DNA from 3 places in the Nonomuraea sp. NPDC049695 genome. Region 2 is predicted to be linked to each of the others. Evidence: predicted binding sites of a transcription regulator. Region 2 holds the regulator's gene; each other region holds the start of a gene.
What was found. Region 2 encodes HrcA, which represses chaperone genes, less so after heat shock. Its sites were predicted from a motif close to TTGGCACTCTCNNNNNGAGAGTGCCAA; they were not measured.
Positions count from the first base shown of each region.

Region 1: groES (co-chaperone GroES) is a predicted target of HrcA. The motif match lies at 1,560-1,586, and genes of this name have one in related genera.
Region 3: groL (chaperonin GroEL) is a predicted target of HrcA. The motif match lies at 3,122-3,148, and genes of this name have one in related genera.

Region 1 is NZ_JBFANV010000028.1:27,752-34,051, reverse strand. Features, by position in the region: gene groL (chaperonin GroEL) at 1-1,086, opposite strand, end outside; gene groES (co-chaperone GroES) at 1,159-1,473, opposite strand; gene AB0J64_RS24175 (class I SAM-dependent methyltransferase) at 1,700-2,908, shown strand; gene AB0J64_RS24170 (hypothetical protein) at 3,094-4,896, shown strand; gene tsaD (tRNA (adenosine(37)-N6)-threonylcarbamoyltransferase complex transferase subunit TsaD) at 5,258-6,289, opposite strand; gene rimI (ribosomal protein S18-alanine N-acetyltransferase) at 6,282-6,300, opposite strand, start outside.
Region 2 is NZ_JBFANV010000015.1:24,776-31,075, reverse strand. Features, by position in the region: gene AB0J64_RS15905 (DUF4870 domain-containing protein) at 1-516, opposite strand, end outside; gene AB0J64_RS15900 (DUF3097 domain-containing protein) at 513-1,328, opposite strand; gene AB0J64_RS15895 (hypothetical protein) at 1,346-2,146, opposite strand; gene hrcA (heat-inducible transcriptional repressor HrcA) at 2,305-3,318, shown strand; gene dnaJ (molecular chaperone DnaJ) at 3,330-4,469, shown strand; gene AB0J64_RS15880 (16S rRNA (uracil(1498)-N(3))-methyltransferase) at 4,471-5,196, shown strand; gene AB0J64_RS15875 (hypothetical protein) at 5,227-5,871, opposite strand; gene AB0J64_RS15870 (SigE family RNA polymerase sigma factor) at 5,868-6,300, opposite strand, start outside.
Region 3 is NZ_JBFANV010000002.1:68,549-74,848, reverse strand. Features, by position in the region: gene AB0J64_RS02510 (AAA family ATPase) at 1-698, shown strand, start outside; gene AB0J64_RS02505 (YbhB/YbcL family Raf kinase inhibitor-like protein) at 777-1,307, shown strand; gene groL (chaperonin GroEL) at 1,388-3,013, opposite strand; gene AB0J64_RS02495 (cold-shock protein) at 3,465-3,665, opposite strand; gene AB0J64_RS02490 (MoaD/ThiS family protein) at 3,910-4,185, opposite strand; gene thrC (threonine synthase) at 4,210-5,442, opposite strand; SAM riboswitch class I at 5,456-5,597, opposite strand; gene AB0J64_RS02480 (RNA polymerase sigma factor) at 5,677-6,231, opposite strand; gene AB0J64_RS02475 (trehalose-6-phosphate synthase) at 6,263-6,300, shown strand, end outside.

The DNA of each region.
Region 1 (6,300 bases), on a different contig from region 2:
CTTCTCGCGGTCCCAGTCGGAGTCGGACTGCTCGATGGCGAGCCTGATCTCCTTGACGCGGTCCTCGATGGCCTGCGCGTCACCGGCGCCGTCGACGATGGTGGTGTTGTCCTTCGTCACGACGACGCGGCGGGCCTGGCCGAGCACCTCGAGACCGACGTGCTCCAGCTTGAGGCCGACCTCCTCGCTGACGACCTGGCCGCCGGTGAGGATGGCCATGTCCTGCAGCATCGCCTTGCGGCGGTCGCCGAAGCCGGGGGCCTTGACCGCCACGGAGGTGAACGTGCCGCGGATCTTGTTGGTGACCAGGACGGCCAGGGCCTCGCCCTCGACGTCCTCGGCGACCACGAGCAGCGGCTTCTTCGTCTGGGCGATCTTCTCCAGCAGCGGCAGGAAGTCCGCGATGGAGGAGATCTTGCCCTGGGTGAGCAGGATGTAGGCGTCCTCGAGGACGGACTCCATCCGCTCGGGGTCGGTCACCATGTACTGCGACACGTAGCCCTTGTCGAACTGCATGCCCTCGGTGAACTCGAGCTCCATGCCCATGGCGTTGGACTCTTCGACGGTGAGGACACCGTCCTTGCCCACCTTGTCGAACGCCTCGGCGATCAGGTCGCCGATCTGCGCGTCCTGAGCGGAGATCGTCGCAACGTTGGCGATCTCCTTCTTGTCCTCGACCGCGCGGGCGCTGGCGAGCAGCTTGTCGCTGATCTCCTTGGCGGCCTTGTCGATGCCGCGCTTGAGCGACAGGGGCGAGGCGCCGGCCGCCACGTTGCGCAGGCCCTCGCGGACCATGGCCTGGGCCAGGACGGTCGCGGTGGTGGTGCCGTCACCCGCGATGTCGTTGGTCTTGGTGGCAACTTCCTTGGCGAGCTGGGCGCCGAGGTTCTCGTAGCGCTCCTCCAGCTCGATCTCACGAGCGATGGTGACGCCGTCGTTCGTGATCGTCGGTGCACCGAACTTCTTGTCGATGACGACGTTGCGGCCGCGCGGGCCGAGGGTTACCTTCACGGCGTCCGCGAGGGCGTTGACACCGCGCTCAAGCGCGCGGCGGGCAGCCTCGTCGAACTCCAGGATCTTCGCCATTGCTGAAAGTCCTCTCCTAGCGTCGGAAAGCCCCGGCCGCCCTGAAGAGCGCCCGGGGCCCGACACACCGGCTTACTTCTCGATGATCGCGAGAACGTCGCGGGCGGAGAGCACGAGGTACTCCTCGCCGCCGTACTTGACCTCGGTGCCGCCGTACTTGCTGTAGAGGACGATGTCGCCCTCAGAGACGTCGAGCGGAATCCGCTTGTCGCCGTCCTCATCCCAGTTGCCCGGGCCCACCGCGAGGACCTTGCCCTCTTGCGGCTTCTCCTTGGCGGTGTCCGGGATGACCAGGCCGGAAGCGGTGGTCTGCTCAGCCTCAAGCGGCTGGACCACGATGCGGTCGCCGAGCGGCTTAACGGGAACCTTAGTGGCGGTCGTCACGATCGGACCTCCCCTTCAGATTTGAATGATCTAGAAGAGGCGACCAGCTGGGCCTGCCGTCGCGGGTGTCAGACCTGCCTCGTCGCACGTTGGCACTCTCAAGGGGAGAGTGCCAACAGGAAACATATGCAAGAGGGGCTTGACAGTCAACACGAACGCGTCTGCTGAGAGCGATCAGCACCCCAACTGCTCTTTCCCACAGTACGCCCGCGGGCCAACCTGCTCGGGCATGGCACTAACGTCGGGTGATGTGGACCTCGACGCCTTCACCGAGCTGCTGACCCCGCGCGGACAGCGGGCCCTCGCGGAGGCCGGGGAGCTGACGGGAGCCGATCCGGTCGCCGCCGCCACAAAGCTTCGCAAGACGTACGACGCCGCCCTCACCTCCGCCGCGCTGACCCAGGCCGGGCTGAGGGAGCGCGCCAGGGCCAAGTTCGGCGAGGACGCCGCGCGGATGTACTTCACGCCGCACGGCCTGGAGCAGTCCACCCGGGCGGAGGTCGCCGAGCACCGCGCCCGCCGCCTGACCGGGTCCCTGACCGGGTCACTGCCGGGTACGCCCAGCGTCGTAGACGCCTGTTGCGGCATCGGCGGCGACTTCCTCGCGCTGGCCCGCGCCGGCTGCGCCGTGACCGCCGTGGACACCGACCCGCTGACCGCCGCCGTGGCCAGGGCCAACGCCGAGGCGCTCGGGCTGGGCGACAGGGTGACGGTGTCCGTGGCGGACGCGGCCGAGGTCAGGCCGGAGGAGTACGACGTGCTCTTCGCCGACCCGGCCAGGCGGACTAGCAGGGGCAGGACATTCGACCCCATGGCCTACTCCCCGCCCTGGCCGGTGGTGCTCGACCTGGTCTCCAGGGCCTCCCTCGCGTGCGTCAAGGTCGCCCCGGGCATCCCGTACGAGTTCATCCCGGACGGCGCCGAGGCCGAGTGGGTGTCGTACAAGGGCGAGGTCAAGGAGGCCGCGCTCTGGACCGGCCTCCAGGAGGCGATGCGGCGCGCCACCCTGCTGCCCGGCGGGCACACGCTGACGGCCACAGGAGTCGAGGCCCAGGTCGGCCCGGCCGGCAGGTACGTCTACGAGCCGGACGGCGCGGCCATCCGGGCGCACCTCGTGGGCGAGGTGTCCGAAATCTTGGGCGGACGCCTGCTCGACCCGTTGATCGCCTACATCACCGGGGACGAACCGATCGACACCCCATGGGCGGCCAGATATGAAATCTCGGACATCATCCCGTTCTCACTGAAAAAGCTGCGAGCGCTGCTCCGCGAGCGGCAAATCGGGAATGTCACCATAAAGAAGCGTGGCTCCGCCGTCGACATCGAACGCCTCAGATCGGACCTACGGCTGAATGGCGAAAAGTCCGCGGTAATCATCCTTACCAGGATCATTGATAAGCCATCAGTCATCATCTGCAATGCCACCCCACCTGCATAAACCGTACATTTTTCCGTTACCCACGATCTTTCAATTCGCCGCTTCCTGACCTTGATCGAAGGACTAAGGTGGGCGGGCGGGAGTTCTCCCCCTGATGCGGTTACCCGTGTTCTCGCTTCCATCTGCAAATCGGACCTATCCCCACCGCTGCGCGGCAGACCGTCGGCGAGCCAAAGGAGCTTTCGGTGGACCATTCCAACCACACCACCCTTCTCCAGGCAGGAGGCCAATCCGGCATCTCGGAGAGGATGCGGGATCTGCTCGCGCGTGCCGCGCAGGATCACGTGTACGAGCAGCGCACACAGGGGGCAGTGCTGGACGAGATCCGCCAGCGACTCGAAGGCATGGAGTGGCTGCTGCGGGAGGTGCGCGAGCGCGAGCTCGGCGGCCTCAGCGGCACGCTGCATGCGGTCAGCGGGCGGCTCGACGACCTCGCCGCCAAGCCGCCGATGTGGGCGGAGGGGCTGGCCCAGCACGTGGAGGCGGTGCGCGACCACGTGGACGCCGTCGGGGAGAAGGTGGGCCACGTGGACGCCCACGTCGCCCCCGTGGCCGAGCTGCCGAACCTCCGGGCCGATCTGGGCACGGTGGGCGACAGCGTGGAGGAAGCCCTCAACCGCCTGCAATCGGTGCTCGACACCACCGATGGCATTACGAGGGGGATGTCCGACTTCGCCACCAAGCTGGCCACCCTCAATTCCAACATGGAGGCCGCCGCCAGCCGCTTCACCAGGCTCGACAAGTCGATGGCCGAGCTGACCACCCGTACTGACCGGGTCGAGGTCGTGGTCGGCGATCTGTCCGAGCAGCTGACGGTCCGGCTGAACGAGCAGGACGAGCATCTCACCACGCGCCTGGACGAAACCGATCGGCGCCTGAGCACGAGACTCGACGAGACGGACCAGCACCTGACAGCCCGACTCGACCAGACCAACCAGCAGCTCACTGCCCGGCTCGACCAGACCGACCAGCAGCTCACCGCCCGGATGGACGAGACCGACCAGCGCTTCGCCACCAGCCTGGTCGAGGCGGACGAGCGGCTCGCCGGCCGCCTCAAGGAGTCCGACGACCACCTCTCCAGCATCCTGTCCGACGTCGAGCTGCGCCTCGCCACCAGGCTCGACGAGGCCGACCAGCATCTCGCGGTCCAGCTGGGCGAGAGCGAGCAGCGCCTGAGCGCCAGGCTCAGCGGCGTGGACTCCCGGCTCGACCGGGTGGAGGGCAAGCTCATGGGCCTCGACTCCAGGCTCACCGGGTTCGACAGCCGGTTGGAGTCCGCCGACGAGTGCCTGGCCGACATCGACACGAGGCTCGACGGGATCGACGGCAGGATGGTCGGGGTCGACAAACGGCTCACGTCCGTGGACAGCCAGCTCGGCGGGGTCGACAAGCGGCTGGGCACGGTGGACGGCCATCTGGGCCGCCACGACGACAGGTTCGACGCCCTCGACGTACGCATCGACGCCCGCTTCACCGCGCTCGACGACCGTCTGGTGACGGCCGACCAGCGGCTCAACGAGACGGCCACCCGCAACGAGGGCCGCTTCAACAAGCTCGACACCCAGATCGACGCCATCGACGAGCGCCTGATCGAGGCCGAGGAGCACCTGAGCAGCCGATTCGACGGCATCGACACCCGCATGAACGGCCTGGCCGCCCGTGCCGAGCAGACCGGCGCGCATCTGGAGACCTTCGACGACCGCATCGAGGCCGTCAGCGAGCGCGTGGGACAGCTTCCGGCCACCCTGGCCAGTCAGGGCGAGCTGCTCCAGACGCACGCGGGAGACCAGGCGGAGCGCCTCGCCGCCGCCACGGACGCCCTCACGGAGCTCGTCACCTCCCGCCCCGACCGCGACCAGCTCGCCGAGACGGTCACCGGCATCGTCCAGCCGGCGACCGACGACCTCACCAAGCGCCTGGGCGCCCTGGAGGAGACCATGCTGGCCCTGGCCGAGGCCCTCCTACGCCCAAGCCGGTCCAAGGACTGAGGCAGGCACACTGAGACGAGGCGGGGCGCGCGGCGCTCCGCCTCGTGGGGCGCCCCCGCTACGCGCCCGCCGCTGCCGCCCTCGGCAACGGTGTCGGCGCTCCGCCGGCGTGCCCGCAGAACGACGCTGACGCGCCAGCGGAGCACCCGGAGAACAACGCCGACGCTCCACCGGCGCGTTCGGATAATGGCGCCGGCGCTCTGCCTACTGCGGGGGCTGCACGAGGCGGTCTCCGCCGCCGTGGCCGCGCTCGAGCGAGGGCACCGGCCGTCCCGCACCCAGCTCCGGCTGGACAGCGGCAGCGCCCAGCGCGAGCTCGCCCGGACCCCCGCCTACCCGAGTCCGAGTGCGCGGAAGGGACTCAGACGTGGACCGTCGTGATCGGCAGCGACGAGTCGGCGGGGATCTCCAGGGTCGAAGGCGAGATCCCGGCCGCGACCAGGTTGGAGCCCAGGGCGGCGACCATGGCGCCGTTGTCGGTGCACAGCCCCGGACGGGGCACCCGCAGACGTGCGCCGGCCGCGTCGCACCGCTCCTGGGCCAGCGCGCGCAGCCGCGAGTTGGCCGCCACGCCGCCCCCGATCAGCAGGTCGTGCACGTCGTACTTCCGGCACGCCTGCAGCGCCTTGCGGGTCAGCACGTCGACCACGGCCTCCTGGAACGAGGCGGCCACGTCGGGCACGTGGACGGACTGCCCTGACGCCTCCCGGGCCTCGACCCAGCGGGCCACGGCCGTCTTCAGGCCGGAGAAGGAGAAGTCGAGCGTGCCGTCGTCGATCTTGCCGCGCGGGAACGTGATGGCTGTGCCCGAGCCGTCGCGGGCGGACCTGTCGATGTGCGGGCCGCCGGGGAACGGCAGCCCCAGCACTCGGGCCACCTTGTCGAACGCCTCACCGGCCGCGTCGTCGACCGTCGAGCCGAGCGAGATCACGTCCTGGGCCACGTCGGGCACGAGCAGCAGCGACGAGTGGCCGCCCGACACCAGCAGGGCGATGCACGGCTTGGGCAGCGGCCCGTGCTCGAGCTGGTCGACAGCGACGTGGGCGGCCAGGTGGTTGACGCCGTAGAGCGGGACGCCGAGGCCGAGCGCGTACGACTTGGCCGCGGCCACCCCCACCAGCAGTGCGCCCGCCAGCCCTGGGCCGGCGGTGACGGCGATGGCGTCGATGTCGGAGAACCTCAGGCCCGCCGCGGCCAGCGCGGCCTCGACGGTCGGCGTCATGGCCTCCAGGTGGGCGCGCGAGGCCACCTCGGGCACCACGCCGCCGAAGCGGGCGTGCTCCTCCATGCTGGAGGCGATGGTGTTGGCCAGCAGGGTGTGGCCTCTGACGATGCCGATGCCGGTCTCGTCGCAGGAGGTCTCGATGCCCAGGACCAGGGGTGCGTCAGTCACCAAGCTTCCTT
Region 2 (6,300 bases):
CAGCGGGCCGATCCATGAGACCAGCAGGCCGAGCAAGTGCGAGAGCATCGCCATGGTTGTGTCGTCGGTGCCCGGGCGGGGGCCGAACCTGCCGGGGACGTACGGCTCTCCCGGGGGCGTGGCATATCCGTAGCCGGGCTGCGGCGGCGGGCCGTAACCGGGTGGGGGAGGGGCATAGCTCGGGGGCTGCTGGCCATAGCCGGGCTGGCCATAACCGGACTGACCGTAGCCGGGCTGCCCGTATCCGGGTTGACCGTAACCCGACTGTCCGCCGTAGCCCGGTTGCCCGTAGCCGGGCTGGCCGTAGCCCGGCTGTCCATAGCCGGGCTGCGACCCGGGTTGCTGCCCGTAGCCGGGCTGGGAGCTGGGCTGCTGCCCGTAGCCGGGCTCGGAGCCGGGCTGCTGTCCGTAGACCGGCTGCTGAGGGCCGGAGCCCTGGCTGGGCGGGATGTCAGACGGTGGGACGAAGCGGGTGGCGTCGTCGTCCGGCGCCGGCTGCGGCGGGTCCTGGCTCATGATGCCTCCGTAACGAAGTCGATCAGTTCCTCGACCCGGCCGAGGAGTTCCGGCTCCAGGTCTGCGTACGTGGAGACGGCGCCGAGGATCCGCCGCCACGCCTCCGCGGGCTCCATGCGCCAGCCCAGGGCGGCGATCACGCCCTCTTTCCACGGCACCCCGCGCGGCACGGCGGGCCAGGCCGGGATGCGCAGCACGGACGGCTTGACCGCCTCCCAGATGTCGACGAACGGATGCCCCACGACGAGCACGTCCGGCGAGGTGATCTCGGCCGCGATCCTGCTCTCCTTGGACCCGGGCACGAGATGGTCCACCAGCACCCCCAGCCGGCGCCCCGGCTCCGGACCGAACTCCGCCACGATGGCCGGCAGGTGGTCCACGCCCTCCAGGTATTCGACCACGACCCCTTCGACCCGCAGGTCATGGCCCCAGATCTTCTCGACCAGGGCGGCGTCGTGCACGCCCTCCACATAGATCCGGCTCTCCCTCGCGACTCTCGCCCGCAGCCCCTCCACGGCGATCGAGCCGGACGCGCTGCGCCTGGGGGCCGCGGGGGCCGCGGGGGCCGCCACCGGGCGTACCAGCGTCACGGGCCGGCCCTCCAGCAGGAACGCGGCGGGCGCGAGCGGGAACAGCCGGCGCTTGCCGAACCGGTCTTCGAGCGTCACGGCCTCCTTGTCGCAGGCCACCACCGCGCCGCAGAAGCCGCTGTCGGCGTCCTCCACGACGAGGTCCAGCTCGGCGGGCACTTTGGGGATCTTGCCCTTCCCCGGCCGCCGCCAATTTCCCGCCAGCACATCGCCCTCGTACACACGGGGACCGTAGCAAATCACCCGGCGACCGCAAGGCGCTTGCGCGCGCCGCTGCGGCGTACCAGGACGACGATCGTGCCGATGACGGCGACGAGCAGCCCCGCGCCCGGGATCAGCAGGAGCGCGGCCACACCGCCGGCGATGCCGCCCGCGGCCGAGGCCAGCGGACGGCCCACGCCGTACCGCACGTCGGCCTGCTCCTGGGTGGTGCAGGTGAGCTGGTAGTCGCCCTTGGACGGCGCGTTGATCACGAAGAGCTCCACCCAGGTGACGGACCCGGACGTGACCGTCTGCCTGCCCGTGGTCTTGGCGAGCTTGGCCTGGCCGGAGATCTCGCACACGTAGTTGACCTGCGTGTCGCTGGAGAGGTAGACCGCGGGCCGGTCTGCCGGGTCGACCGGGATCGTCACGCTTTCGCCGGCCGCGAACGTCCTGCTCGGGGCCAGGTCGCTCACGCTGCTCACCAGGCCCGTGGAGAACACCACGACACCGGCGATCGCGCACACGACGAAGACGCCCCAGACGAGCCCGATCCACCACAGGCGCGGCTTGATGGCTTTCGAGTCGATTCGAGGGGGAAATTGGGGTTGTTGGCCGTATTGTCCGTACTGAGGAGGTGGGCCGTATTGGGGCGGTGGGCCGTACTGCGGTGGCGGGCCGTACTGCGGCGCGGGCCCGTACTGCGGCGGAGGCTGCCCGTAGCCCGGCTGTGAGCCGGGCTGGGGGCCGTAGCCCGGCTGGGACCCAGGTTGAGGGCCGTAACCCGGCTGTGAGGCGGGCTGCGGGCCGTACGGCGGAGGGGGTGAATTGTCGCTCATGTCGGCAAGTGTGGTACTTGCCCCTTGTAAGAAGCTAGGAGCCAGGTTGCGACCTGCTGTTATCGCACCTTGTGGGCGAGAGCCGTACACTTGGCACTCAGGAACTCAGAGTGCTAGATGGTTGCGTTCCTCAAATGGCAGAGGCAGGAGGTGAGCACGTGCTCGACGATCGGAAGCTGGCGGTGCTCCGCGCCATTGTCGAAGACTACGTGTCCACCAACGAACCGGTGGGCTCCAAGGCGCTCGCCGAGCGCCACAACCTGAAGGTCTCCCCCGCGACGGTCAGGAACGACATGGCCGCGCTGGAGGAGGAGGGCTACATCACCCAGCCGCACACCAGCGCGGGCCGCGTGCCGACGGACAAGGGCTACCGCCTGTTCGTCGACCGGCTCTCGCAGGTCAAGCCGCTGTCGGCGGCCGAGCGCAGGGCGATCGAGACGTTCCTCGCGGGCGCGGTCGACCTCGACGACGTGGTCACCCGCACGGTCCGGCTGCTCGCGCAGCTGACCCGGCAGGTGGCGGTCGTGCAGTACCCGACGCTGACGCGTTCGACGGTCAGGCACGTCGAGCTGGTGCCGCTCAACGAGCGGCGGGTCATGCTCGTGCTGATCACCAACACCGGCCGCGTCGAGCAGCGGGTGATCGAGCTGCCCGAGGACATCGAGGACACCCGCATCGCCCACCTGCGCGCGGTGTTCAACGCCTCCCTCGACGGCTGCGGCCTGAGCAACGTGCCCGAGCTCGTCGCCGACCTGCCCGAGCGGCTGCCCGTCGAAGACCGGCCCGCGGCGGCCACGATCCTGTCGGTGCTGCTGGAGACGCTGGTCGAGCGGTACGACGAGAAGATCGTGTTCGCCGGCGCGGCGAACCTCGCGGGCGCCGACTTCGCGACCGGCCTGCGTGACGTGCTCGAGGCGCTGGAGGAGCACGTCGTGCTCATGCGGCTGCTGGGCGAGACTTCCAACGACACACCGTCCGCGCTCACCGTGCGCATCGGCTCCGAAAACCCCTACCTGCGGGGGACATCCATCGTCGCGACCGGATACGGTTCTGGCGACAACCAACTGGCCCGGCTCGGCGTGCTGGGACCGACGAGGATGGACTACCCAGTTACGATGGGCGCCGTGCGCGCGGTGGCACGCTACGTCAGCCAGATCCTGGCTGCATCATAAGAGGTCGATAAGTGGCAAACAGCGACTACTACGCCACCCTCGGGGTGCGCCGTGACGCCAGTCAGGACGAGATCAAGAAGGCGTACCGCCGCCTGGCCCGCGAGCTGCATCCCGACGTGAACCCCGATCCTGAGACCCAGGAGCGGTTCAAGGAGATCACGCAGGCCTACGAGGTGCTGTCCGACCCGAACAAGCGCCAGATGTACGACCTGGGTGGCGACCCGTTCGGCGGAGCGGGAGCAGGCGCGGGCGCCGGCGGCTTCGGAGCGGGCTTCCCGTTCAGCGACATCATGGACGCCTTCTTCGGCACCGCGGCGGGCGCCAGAGGGCCGCGTTCGCGTGCCCGCAGGGGGCGCAACGCCACCATCCGGGTCGAGCTGGACCTGCGCGAGACGGCGTTCGGCACCACCCGCGAGCTGGTCGTCGACACGGCCGTGCTCTGCGAGGTCTGCCACGGGGCCGGCGCGGCGCCCGGCACGCATCCCGACACCTGCGACATGTGCAGCGGGCGCGGCGAGATCTCCCAGGTCACCCGGTCGTTCCTGGGTCAGGTCATGACCTCGCGGCCGTGCCCGCAGTGCGGCGGGTTCGGCACCATCATCCGCCACCCCTGCCAGGAGTGCTCCGGCGACGGCCGGGTGCGCACCCGCCGTACGATCAAGGTCCGCATCCCCGCGGGCGTCGAGGACGGCACCCACATCCAGCTCGCCGGCGAGGGTGAGGTCGGCCCCGGCGGCGGCCCGCCCGGAGACCTGTTCCTGGAGATCGTCGAGCGTGCTCACGAGATCTTCGAGCGGCGCGGTGACGATCTCCACTGCACCGTGCAGCTCCCGATGACGGCCGCCGCGCTCGGCACCATCCTGGCGGTCGAGACGCTCGACGGCTCCGAGGAGGTCGACGTCCGCCCCGGCACGCAGTCGGGCCAGGTCATCACCATGTTCGGGCGGGGCGTGCAGCGGCTCAACGAGTCCGGCCGCGGCGACCTGCTGATCCACGTCAACGTCGAGACCCCGACCCGCCTCGACCCGGCGCAGGAGGAGCTGCTGCGCGAGTTCGCCAAGCAGCGCGGCGAGGAGCGGCCGCCGGGCAAGTTCGCCCCCGGCCAGCAGGGCTTCTTCTCCCGGCTGCGCGACGCCTTCAACGGCAGGTGACGTGACCGTCCCGGTGTTCCTGTCCGAGGAGCTGGACGGGCCCGAGCTGACGCTCGCCGGCCCCGAGGGGCGGCACGCGGCCTCCGTGCGCCGCCTGCGGGCCGGTGAGCGGGTCGATCTGACGGACGGCGCCGGTACGGTCGCCGAGTGCGTCGTGCGCGAGGCGCTGAAGGACTCACTCAGGCTCGACGTGCTGTGCCGCTACGAGGTCGAGCTGCCGGAGCCGCGGCTGACCGTCGTCCAGGGGCTGCCCAAGGGCGACAGAGGCGAGCTGGCGGTCGAGATGATGACCGAGGCGGGCGTCGACGTCATCGTGCCGTGGGCGGCCTCGCGCAGCATCACCCAGTGGAAGGGCGACAAGGTCGCCAAGGCGCTGCACCGCTGGCGCTCCACCGCCCGCGAGGCGGGCAAGCAGGCCCGCAGGTTCCACCTGCCCGAGGTGACGGAGCCCGCCACCACCGCGCGGGTCGGGGAGCTGCTGGCGGGCGCGGCGCTGGGGCTGGTGCTGCACGAGGAGGCGGCGGAGCCGCTGTCCGGCGTGGCGCTGCCCGCGTCGGGCGACATCGTGGTGGTCGTGGGGCCCGAGGGGGGCGTCTCGGAGGAGGAGCTGGCCGGGTTCCGGGCGGCCAAGGCGGTCTCCGTGCTGCTGGGGCCGACGGTGCTGCGTACGTCCACGGCGGGGGTGGCGGCGGCCTCCGTGCTGCTCACGCGTACCGGGCGCTGGTAGAGCCCTTTTAAGGGCGTTGTGTAGGAGGCTTCAGGGCGTCGTATGGGAGGCGTCCACCAACGGGCTGGTCACGTCGGCGGGGGTCTCGGTGACGTTGTCGTCGGGCGGGCACTCATCGACCGGGCACGTCGTGGGCTGCAGCGTGTCCTCCGCCGGCGGCGTTGGCGACGGAGTCGGCGAGACCGAGGGGCACTCGGACGGCGGGTCGGCCTGCTCGGCCTGGGTCGTCGGGCACGTGGTCGGAGTCGGCGTGGGGGTCGGCGACGGCCTGCTGGTCGACTCCGCCCGCTTCGAGGGCCGGGGCGTCGGGCTCTTGGTCACGTCGGGAACCACGATGGGGTGCTGGTCGTGGGTCGGCTGCCTGGACGGCGGCGGCGGTTCCTGGGAGCGCGTGGTGGAGGAGTTGGACGGGACCCTGGAGGTGTCGTTCTCGACGGGTTGCGAGTTGATGATCTGCGTGCGCAACTGCGGAACGGCCATCACGATCGTTCCCGCTACGAGGACGGCGCTGGCGGCGGCCGCGCCCGCACGCCACCAGAACAGATTACGGACACCGCGCCGTTCGATGCGGGCGCGGATGATCTCCAGTCCGTCCGGCGAGGGCACGACCGCGTCCGCCTCCGCTCGGAGCGCACGGCGCAGGAGATCGCCGTGCTCGTCGGGGGGCTGGGTCATGACATTTTCTCCAGAACGGATCGCAGTGCGGCCATGCCACGTGCGGTGTGGCTCTTGACCGCGCCCTTGCTGATGCCCATCGCGTGGGCGATCTCAGCTTCGGACAGATCACCGTAGTACCGCAGAACCAGTGCTTCTCTCTGACGGGTGGGCAGGGCCCGTAACGCCTCGATGACGGCGGAGCGTTCCAGTTCGCCGATCGCGCCGTTCTCGGCGCTCGGGGCGTCGGGCAGTCCCTTGGGAGCGTACTTCTCGACGACCGCGCGGTGACGCAGCACGGAACGGGACCGGTTGACGACGGATTGACGGAGGTAGGCGAGAGCTTTGTCGGGGTCACGCAGCCTGCGCCAGGCGCCATGGATGGCGACGAACGCGTCCTGCACGACTTCCTCAGCAGTCGCCGTGTCTCGCACCAGCAACACGGCGAGA
Region 3 (6,300 bases), on a different contig from region 2:
TCCTGGACGAACTCCGCGACCTGATGGAACGCACCCCGTCACTCGGCCACCTGGTGGTGGACGAGGCCCAGGACCTCTCGGAGATGCAGCTGAGAGCGCTCGGCCGCCGCTGCCGCAACGGCTCGGCCACCGTACTGGGCGACCTGGCCCAGGGCACGACCCCGTGGTCGACCAGCTCGTGGAAGTCGGTGCTCGAGCACCTGGGCCAGCGCGAGGGCGAGGTGACCGAGCTGACGCTCGGCTTCCGCGTGCCGAGGGAGGTCCTCGACTACGCCGCGCACCTGCTCCCCTCCATCGCCCCCGACCTGGCCGCTCCCCGCTCGCTCCGCCCAGGCGTCGGCTCGCTCACCGTACGTCCCGGCGGCTCGGTCGCGGAGGCCGCCGCGGAGGCCCTGGCCAAAGAGGGCTCCATCGGCGTCATCGTCCCGGACGCCCTGATCGCCGACGTCTCGCGCGCGCTGGCCGGCATTCCCCATGCCGTGCTCGACCCGGACTCCGCCGAGGAGCACCGCCTGTTGATCGTCCCCGCGACCCTGGCCAAGGGCCTGGAGTACGACCACGTCATCGTCGTGGAGCCTGCCGACATCGTCGCGGCCGAGCCCCGGGGCCTGGCCAGACTGTACGTGGTGCTGACCCGAGCGGTGACGTCGCTGACGGTCCTGCACGACAAGCCCCTGCCCGCGCAGCTGCCGGCGTAGGCGCGATCACCTGACCGGCGGCGGGCACGGCCGCTTCTAGGATGGCTGAGCAAGCAGCTCTCAACCTAGGAGGACGCCGTGCCCGCACCGCTGCCACACGAATACCTGCCGTCGGTTCCCGCGCTCGTGGTCGAGAGCGACGACGTCCGGGACGGAGAGAGGCTGAGCGACCTCCACATCTTCAACGACTGGGGCATGACGGGCCAGAACCAGTCACCCCATCTCCGCTGGTCGGGCGCGCCCGCCGAGACCCGTGGCTACGCGGTCACCTGCTACGACCCCGACGCCCCCACGGGCAGCGGCTTCTGGCACTGGCTGCTGTTCGACCTGCCTGCCTCCGTGACAGAGCTGCCCGCGGGCGCGGGCAACGGCCCCGAGTTCAAGGGCCTGCCCGCCGGGGCGATCCACGCCCGCAACGACTACGGCAAGAAGGAGTACGGCGGCGCGGCCCCGCCTCCTGGCGCCCCGCACCGCTACGTCTTCACGGTCCACGCGCTGGGGGTCGACAAGCTGGGCGTGGACGGCGACGTCAGCCCGGCCGTGGTGGGCTTCAACATCACCGCCAACACCCTGGCCCGCGGCCACATCATCCCCGTCTACGGGGTATGACCAGCGGATCTGTCCTGAAACGCACAAAGGCGGCCCGGGGAGACCCCGGGCCGCCTTTCGCTCTTGCGGCGAGGAGAGACCTAGAAGTCCATGTCGCCGCCGCCCGGCATGGCCGGAGCGGCAGGGGTCTTCTCGGGCTTCTCCGCGATGACGGCCTCGGTGGTGAGGAAGAGCGCCGCGATGGAAGCGGCGTTCTGCAGCGCGGAGCGCGTCACCTTGGCCGGGTCGAGGATGCCCGCCTCGAACATGTTGACGTACTCGCCGGAAGCGGCGTTCAGGCCCTCACCCGGGGTGAGGTTGCGAACGCGCTCCACCACGACGCCGCCCTCAAGGCCGGCGTTGACGGCGATCTGCTTCAGCGGCTCCTCGAGGGCCTTGCGCACGATCGCCGCGCCCGTGGCCTCGTCACCGTTGAGCTCGAGCTTGTCGAACGCCTTGGCGCCGGCCTGCAGCAGCGCCACGCCACCGCCGGGCACGATGCCCTCCTCGACGGCCGCCTTGGCGTTGCGCACGGCGTCCTCGATGCGGTGCTTGCGCTCCTTCAGCTCGACCTCGGTCGCGGCGCCGGCCTTGATGACGGCCACGCCGCCGGCCAGCTTGGCCAGGCGCTCCTGGAGCTTCTCGCGGTCGTAGTCGGAGTCGGTGCGCTCGATCTCGGCGCGGATCTCGTTGACCCGGCCGGCGATCTGCTCGGCGTCACCGGCGCCGTCCACGATCGTGGTCTCGTCCTTGGTCACCACGACCTTACGGGCGCGGCCGAGCAGGTCGAGGGTGGCGTTCTCGAGCTTGAGACCGACCTCCTCGGCGATGACCTGGCCGCCGGTCAGGATGGCGATGTCGTTGAGCATGGCCTTGCGGCGGTCACCGAAGCCCGGAGCCTTGACCGCCACGGAGCGGAACAGGCCACGGATCTTGTTGACGACCAGGGTCGCCAGGGCCTCGCCCTCGATGTCCTCGGCGATGATCAGCAGCGGCTTGCCCGACTGGACGACCTTGTCGAGCAGCGGCAGCAGGTCCTTGTTGGCCGAGACCTTGCTGTTGACGATCAGGATGTACGGGTCCTCGAGCACGGCCTCCATGCGGTCCGAGTCGGTGACGAAGTACATCGACGTCATGCCCTTGTCGAAGCGCATGCCCTCGGTGAGCTCGAGCTCGAGGCCGAAGGTGTTGCTCTCCTCGACGGTGATGACGCCTTCCTTGCCGACCTTGTCCATCGCCTCGGCGATGAGCGAGCCGATCTCGGGGTCGGCGGCGGAGATGGAGGCGGTGGAAGCGATCTGCTCCTTGGTCTCCACGTCCTTGGCCAGCTTGGAGAGCTCCTCGCTGACGCGCTCGACGGCGGCCTCGATGCCCTTCTTCAGGGCCATCGGGTTGGCGCCGGCGGCGACGTTGCGCAGGCCCTCACGCACCAGCGCCTGGGCGAGCACGGTGGCGGTCGTGGTGCCGTCGCCGGCGACGTCGTCCGTCTTCTTGGCGACTTCCTTGACCAGCTCGGCGCCGATCTTCTCCCAGGGGTCCTCGAGCTCGATCTCCTTGGCGATGGACACACCGTCGTTGGTGATCGTGGGAGCGCCCCACTTCTTCTCCAGCACGACGTTGCGGCCCTTGGGACCCAAGGTCACCTTGACGGCGTCGGCGAGCTGGTTCATACCGCGCTCGAGACCGCGCCGGGCGTCCTCGTCAAACGCGATCATCTTGGCTGCCATAAGGCTAGACCTCCCAGATGCAGGGTGGCTTGTCGTGGACCGAGCCGACGCCCGCGACGGCATGGGTCGGCGTCTCCTTCGGCAGACCCCATCGTCCCGATCCGATCGTTGGCACTCTGCATCAGAGAGTGCCAACGAACTGTTTAGCACTCTACCCTGCCGAGTGCAAGCGAGAGGACACCCACCGGGTGTTCCTTCCCTGGTGGGGGTACGCCGACGCCTGAACACGCGTTGCCTGGACTGAGGAACGCAGGGAGCGAAGCGACCGGAGAGACGAGGGAAGGCGACGGCTTTCAGCGACCGAGCCGCCTCTGCGGAGCAGAGGCAATAAGCAGAGCGCGGCGAGCTGCCCCATGCGGCTCGCCGCACCCGAGTCGACGAAAGAGAGGTGGCAGGTTCGCACGGACTGCGCTACCGCGCGATCCTGCCGGTGCATACCAGGTGGGGCGTGTCAGACCGCGCGAACGGCCTCTGCCTGGGGACCCTTCTGGCCTTGCGTGATCTCGAACTCGACGCGCTGCCCCTGTTCGAGAGCTCTGTACCCGTCCATCAGTATCGCTGAGTAATGGACGAATACATCCTTACCACCGTCTACCGCGATGAAGCCGTAGCCCTTGTCCGCGTTGAACCACTTGACGGTGCCCTGCGCCACTTCCGACTCCTCTTACTGGGCCCACAGATCTCGCCCATTCCTCCGCGAGACCCGTAATCGACTGACATAACGGAAAATCGGCCAGACGATCGCCCTCGACCATACCTGTGGCACGGGGTTTGGCAACAGAGTCAATCCGCAAAAGAAGCATTTCTCCGCACCGAAGCTCGATGAAACGTTCATTTGCCCTGGAAAAGCAGAAGGCGCCCACAAGGGGCGCCTTCAAGGATGTGATCTATAGCACTCAGCCGCCGGCGACCGCCGGGATGATAGAGATCTGAGTGCCCTCAGGGGCTGCAGTGTCGAGCCCCTCGGCGAATCGGACGTCCTCTTCCCCAACGTAAACGTTGACGAAACGACGAATCTTGCCCGATTCATCCAAAATTCTCGCGCCGATCCCCGGGTAGTCGGAGTCCAGCTTGATGAGGACGTCACGAAGAGTCGCGCCCTCGCCACTGACTTCCGCGTTACCCCCGGTGTACGTGCGCAGAATGGTGGGAATCCGCACAGTAACGCTCATGGTTAAACTCGCCTTTCCTGGTTGTCAGACAGCCGCGCGGAACGCGTCGAGGGAGGGCCGGATCACGGCCGTGGGCTTGGCGTCGTCGCTGATCGCGTCGAGCGTCTTGAGTCCGTCGCCGGTGTTGAGGACCACGGTCTCGGCCTCGGGATCGAGCCGCCCGCTCTCGGCGAGCTTCTTCAGCACGCCCACGGTCACCCCGCCCGCCGTCTCGGCGAACACGCCTTCGGTCGAGGCCAGCAGCTTGATCGCGGCCACGATCTCGGCGTCGGTGACGTCCTCGACGGCCCCGCCGGTGCGCCGGGCGATGTCCAGCACATAGGGCCCGTCGGCCGGGTTGCCGATGGCCAGGGACTTGGCGATGGTGTCGGGCTTGACCGGCTGTACGACGTCGTGCCCCGCCTTGTACGCGGTGGAGACCGGCGAGCACCCGGCCGCCTGCGCCCCGAAGATCTTGTACGGCGTGTCCTCGACCAGTCCCAGCTGCACCAGCTCCCGGAAGCCCTTGTCGATCTTGGTGAGCTGCGAGCCCGAGGCGATGGGGATGACGATCTGCTCGGGCAGCCGCCATCCGAGCTGCTCCGCGATCTCGTACGCGAGCGTCTTCGAGCCCTCGGCGTAGTACGGCCGCAGGTTGACGTTGACGAACCCCCACTTGTCACCCAGCGGGTCGCCGATCAGCTCGGAGCAGAACCTGTTGACCTCGTCATACGTGCCGTCGATGCCGATCAGCTTGCCGCCGAACACCCGGGCCATGGCGATCTTGGCCGCTTCCAGGTTGGCCGGGATGAACACGCACGCCTCGAGCCCGGCCCGCGCCGCCGCGGCGGTGACCGCGCCCGCGAGATTGCCGGTGGAGGAGCAGGAAAGCGTGTGGAAGCCGAAGTTACGGGCCGCCTCGACGGCGATGGCGACCACGCGGTCCTTGAATGAATGGGTGGGGTTGCCCGAGTCGTCCTTGACGTACAGGGACTTGAGACCGAGCGCGCGCCCGAGGTTTCCGGCCTTGACCAGTTTGGTCCATCCCGGGTTCATGTTGGGCTTACTGGCGACATCGACAGGAACGGGGAGCAACGACCGGTAACGCCAGATGTTGGACGGACCCGACTCGATGTCCGCGCGGGTCACGGTGCCGAAGGAATAGGCCGCTTCGAGCGGCCCGAAACACTCCTGACACGCGAAGCTGGGACCGAGGGGGTAACGCGTACCGCATTCGCGGCAGGACAGACCGACAGCAGGACCAAAGTCGAGCGACATGAAGCGAGGCCTTCCCTCATCTTCGCCCGCGGCCACCTTGACCGCAGACCGGAATTGGCACCTTGTCCCGGTCGGCCTCGCCAGGTCGCGAGCCTCAAGCCGGGAGGGTTGCCGGGGCTTCGTAGGGCCGGTCCCTCCACCCCTCTGGATGAGCAATATTCAGTTGTTGAAATGGACTCTACCTGCCCAGGGGGCCTAAATGGCCACTTGTCTCAACAGGTGAGATGCGATGTCTCAACGATAGTCCTCCCCCAGCACTCCCTGCACGTATTTCCGCGCCTGGTGAATGCGCGACTTGGCGGTGCCGAGCGGGATGCCGAGCTGATCGGCCACCTCGTTGTAGTCGAGCTGGACGATGTCGCGCAGCACCAGCGCCTGCGCCAGGTCGGGCTTGTCGGCCTCCAGCGCCTCCATGGCGTCCAGGAGGTCGAGCCGCGATCCGGCGATCACGCTCACCCGCCGCACGTCGGGCTTCTGCATGGGCAGTTCGTCGGAGCTCTGCTCGGCCGCCCTGCGCTTCAGCGACCTGTACGTGGTGCGCGCGCAGTTGGCCGTCACGATGTGGAGCCAGGTGCTGAACCTGGCTCTGCCCTCGAACCGCCCGATGTTGCGCGCCACGGCCAGCAACGTGTCCTGCGAGGCCTCCTCGGCGTCCTGGTGGTAGGGCAAGATCCGGGCGCAGTGACGCATCACATCGGGCTCGATCCGAGCCAGAAGTTCGCCAAGTGCGCGATGATCTCCGGCTGCGGCGGAACGTGCGAGTTCCTCGGTTAGCTCATCAAGCGCCATAGCTGGGATCCTATGGGCGAAGGGAGCCTAGATGAACAGCGTTCTGGTGGCCTCCAACAGAGGACCCGT